DNA from 2 places in the Clostridium sp. 'deep sea' genome. Region 2 is predicted to be linked to the other one. Evidence: a T-box and tRNA genes for the amino acid it is inferred to sense, from the RefSeq annotation. Region 2 holds a T-box; the other holds one or more tRNA genes.

Region 1 (2,200 bases), 480 kb from region 2:
TGAGGCTAAAAGACTAGGCTTAAAGAGCATCGTAAACCCTGTAGATATTGGTGTAAGAGTAGAGGTGCCTGCCGAGGTGTTTAGCCATATTACAGATATAGTTTATGAATCTAAGTTTATATTTTACAGCCGCCAGTTTGATGATCGCATAAGAACATTTTGCATGAATCCTTACGGAGCAGTGGTTGTAGAGAACAATGACGGGCTTATGATAGTAAATGGTCATAGCTATCAAGAAAAACGCACTGCAAACACAAATTTCGCCCTTTTAGTAAGCAAAACTTTTACAGAGCCATTTAAAGAACCTTTAACCTATGGTAAATACGTGGCTAAGTTAGCAAATATGCTAGGCGGTGGCGTAATAGTACAAAGACTAGGTGACTTACAAGATGGCAGAAGAAGTACCAAGGCCCGTATAAAGCGGGGTTTAGTTCAGCCAACCCTAAGCGATGCCACCCCAGGTGACTTAAGCCTAGTATTGCCACATCGCCATGTAGTAAGTTTACTAGAGATGTTAGAGGCTTTAGATAAGGTTGCTCCAGGTGTAAACTCAAGGCATACCCTACTCTATGGTGTAGAGGTTAAATTCTACTCTAATAGAATACAGCTCGATAGCGAACTAAGAACTCAAATTAAAGGCATGTGGGCAGCGGGTGATGGCGCAGGCATAACCAGAGGTCTTGCTCAAGCCTCAGCGGCTGGTATAGTAGCAGCGAGATCAGTGTTAAAGTAAAACTTAACTTAAAACTAAAATAGTTAATTAAAGGGCAGATATTATACTCTGTCCTTTTGTAATACCTTTAACACACTTTAAGATAAAGTACAGCATTAAAATAGCAATTTAAAACAGTAATATAAGTGTTAAGAATAGCCCCCTAAACACGCCCAATTATTTCTTTTTATAAAATTTTAATTTAACCCTTGACAATTTGCTATTTAGTCACTAAAATAACAAGTGCACTTTTGAAAAACAGCATAAATTGCAACACAAATTTAGAAATAATAAAAAAAATATTTCAAAAAAAATGTTGACAAATTTAACTGCATGCTGTATCATTAGTTCTCGCGTGGGTCATTAGCTCAGTCGGTAGAGCATCCGCCTTTTAAGCGGGGTGTCGTTGGTTCGAATCCAACATGACCCACCATTTTTATTATTAAAGCCTATAAAGGCCCCATAGTGAAGCGGTTAACACAACAGCCTTTCACGCTGTAGACACGGGTTCGAATCCCGTTGGGGTCACCATGGGGGCGAATAGCTCAGTTGGGAGAGCACCTGCCTTACAAGCAGGGGGTCACAGGTTCGAGCCCTGTTTCGCCCACCAAAAATGTGGAGTCGTGGTCTAGATGGTTTAGGATGCCGGCCTGTCACGCCGGAGGTCGCGGGTTCGAGTCCCGTCGGCTCCGCCAAATAAAAAATCAGCAACCTGAGGGTTGTTTTTTTGTGTTTAAATAAACTTAATAATGGGGGGTAACACCCTTGTAGTGAACGACCTCAGTGTCGTTCAAGTTAAACAGCAAACGTATTCATAAAATAAGTTATTAAGTTACCTTATATACTAAAATTATGGCGAACAATTACGCGAAGCTCACCACGCGAATAAAATGAGCACACTACGTGGTTTGTAAACAAACCACACTGCACACGAAGAGCCAGGCTCAAGTACACAACAAAGGAACGCCTTTAGCGTTCCTCTCTATTTTTAAACCTTCTGCCTTGTCTTCTCTGTCTTCTACGTGGTAAATCCGAGTTAATATCTTCACTTCCACAGCTGGGGCAGTTGTTTCTATTGCTTTCTTGCCAATTATCATGACAATGATTACACCTTTTGCGTTGGGGTTCATGGGTGTAGTTGCCACCACTAATTTTAATTGGTAAGCCAAAACAAATTGCCTCTGCCACTTTTCCTCGTGCTTCTTTAATAATACGCTGTAACGTACCACGTGAAACCCGCATAAAGTCAGCACACTCTATTTGATCTAACCCTTCATAGTCTGCAAGCCTTAGAGCCTCAACTTCTTCTAATGAAAGCTCTATATAACTATTATCTTCTTGTATATTTTTAGGAAAAAACTCCTTATTTTCAGGAATATATCCAATACGCCTTGGCTTAGTTGGTCGTGGCATATAATCACCTCATACCTATTTTACCTTATAATAAAAAAAAATCATAGTTGGTGTTCTGCTAATTTTGTTAAAAAA
Region 2 (2,200 bases):
AATCTAATAACAACAGGTGAGGCTTTGCCTTTATGCCCAGAAGTTTTAGGGGGTTTACCCATACCAAGACCCTGTTGTGAGATTGTGAATCATGCAAATGAAAAAAAAGTTATAAATACTAAAAATGAGGATATAACAAGTTTCTTTAAAGAAGGGGCTACTAAAACTTTGCAAATTGCACAAATTGTAAATGCTAAAATTGCAGTATTACAGTCCAGAAGTCCATCATGTGGTTATTTAAAAATTTATGATGGAAGCTTTAGTGGTAATTTTGTAAAAGGCAATGGTTTTACAAGCCAAATGTTATTAGAAAATGATATAAAGATATTTACTGAACAACAACTTAATGAATTTAAGGAATATTATAACAAAAAATAGTTGACAAACAACTGCTGGCTAATTATAATACAATACAATATTATAAATGCAATGAAGAGAAGAGTAGTTAAGAATAAGCTTATACAGAGAGCCTTGTTAGCTGAAAAGAGGTTAAGATTTATCTTAATGAAAAAAGACTCGGAGCTTCGTAGAGGAACTAACATTAGTTAGGGATAATACGGCGGTTGCTTCCGTTAAAAGAGCTAGAGTATAAGCATGTTTTGCCGTACTTGATAAGGTTGTTATAGCAATATAACAATAAACTGAGGTGGTACCACGAAGTAATAACTCTCGTCCTCAAGACAACAGTCTTGGAGGTGAGGGTTTTTTTGTATTGTTTTTAGGTAATCATGATTATTAAAGTAGTAGCTTTTTTAATGAATTTATAAAGTTAGTTAAGGTAGAAAGGAGAATAATGATGTTTAATGAGTATAACAATCTTAAAAAATTACGCAAGATAATGCCAGATGCTAATGAATACACCATTCATCGTATCAATAAGACTCAAGCTATTGTTAATAATAAAGTTAATCCCTACCCCTATAGTTATAAAAAAGAGCATTTTATCAGTGATGTTTTAGCTAATTCAGCTAGTGAGAATTTCTTTAATATTGCTGGTAGGGTTATGCAAGTTCGTAATATGGGTAAGTCTGTATTTATGAATCTTAAAGATCAATCGGGTAGTATCCAGCTCTACTTAAATACAAAAAATACTCAGGTGGATTTTAACATTATCAATGTTGATATAGGAGATATAATTGCTGTTATAGGACCTGTATTTAAAACAAAAACAGGAGAACTCACCTTAAGAGTAAAAGAAATTACGTTATTAACTAAGTGTTTACGAGCACTGCCAGAAAAATATCATGGAATTCAAAATACAGAATATAAATATAGATATCGTTCACTAGATATGATAATGAATGATGAGGTTAAAAATAGATTTATAAAAAGGTCAAAAGCAATATCAGCTATTAGAGAGTTCTTAATTAATAAAGGTTATCTTGAGGTAGATACTCCTATTTTAGATTCTAAATATGGCGGAGGCGAAGCTGCACCTTTTGTGACTCACATTAATGCCTTAAATACAGAGGTTTATTTAGCAGTTTCACCCGAGCTTTATTTAAAACGATATATCGTAGGGGGAATTGAAAAGGTATTTACTTTTAGCCGTTCCTTTAGGAATGAGGGAATAGATAAAACTCATTACCCTGAGTTTGTTTTGTTAGAGTGTTATGAGGCTTATAGTGACTATAATGATATGATGACTCTTATGCAAGAGATGTATGAGTATGTGTTCACAAATGTTATTGGAACCACAAAGGTTTTAATAAATGGCACAGAAATAGATTTTAAAGCTCCTTGGTGCAAAAGACCTATGTATGATTTAGTAAATAATGAATTTAATATTAACCTTTACAATATGTGTGAACATCAATTAAAGCAGTTTATATTAAGTAATAGCCTAAACAATAACCTAGGGTTAACAGAAATAGATGTGAATAATACCAGTAAAGGCAGTTTAGTAAATAGTTTATTTGAAGCTTATTGTGAAGGTAAAATAAAACAACCTACCTTTGTTATAAATCACCCCTATGAAACATCTCCTTTATGTAAAAAGCATAGAGCTAATGAAGAGCTTATCGAACGATTTGAGCCCTTTGTAATGGGAATAGAGCTTGGCAATGCCTACTCAGAGCTAAATAATCCCCTAATACAAAGAGAGCTATTACAGCAACAAGCAGAGCAGCTAAGAGCAGGATCAGAGACGGCTTTTCCCATGGACGAAGAGTTTGCACGTGCTATTGATATTGGAATGCCC

Evidence for each region. The T-box of region 2 lies ahead of lysS (lysine--tRNA ligase). A T-box ahead of a tRNA ligase gene usually reads a tRNA of that ligase, here a tRNA-Lys.
Region 1: it has a tRNA-Lys gene. The T-box ahead of lysS (lysine--tRNA ligase) is inferred to sense a tRNA for this amino acid. The anticodon was not compared.

Annotation. Positions count from the first base shown of each region.
Region 1 covers NZ_CP063353.1:2,207,428-2,209,627, reverse strand. The annotation lists gene IMX26_RS10250 (NAD(P)/FAD-dependent oxidoreductase) at 1-733, shown strand, start outside; tRNA gene IMX26_RS10245 (tRNA-Lys) at 1,070-1,145, shown strand; tRNA gene IMX26_RS10240 (tRNA-Glu) at 1,169-1,243, shown strand; tRNA gene IMX26_RS10235 (tRNA-Val) at 1,247-1,322, shown strand; tRNA gene IMX26_RS10230 (tRNA-Asp) at 1,330-1,407, shown strand; gene IMX26_RS10225 (DUF134 domain-containing protein) at 1,682-2,125, opposite strand.
Region 2 covers NZ_CP063353.1:1,728,603-1,730,802, reverse strand. The annotation lists gene IMX26_RS08125 (DUF523 domain-containing protein) at 1-378, shown strand, start outside; T-box leader at 421-680, shown strand; gene lysS (lysine--tRNA ligase) at 797-2,200, shown strand, end outside.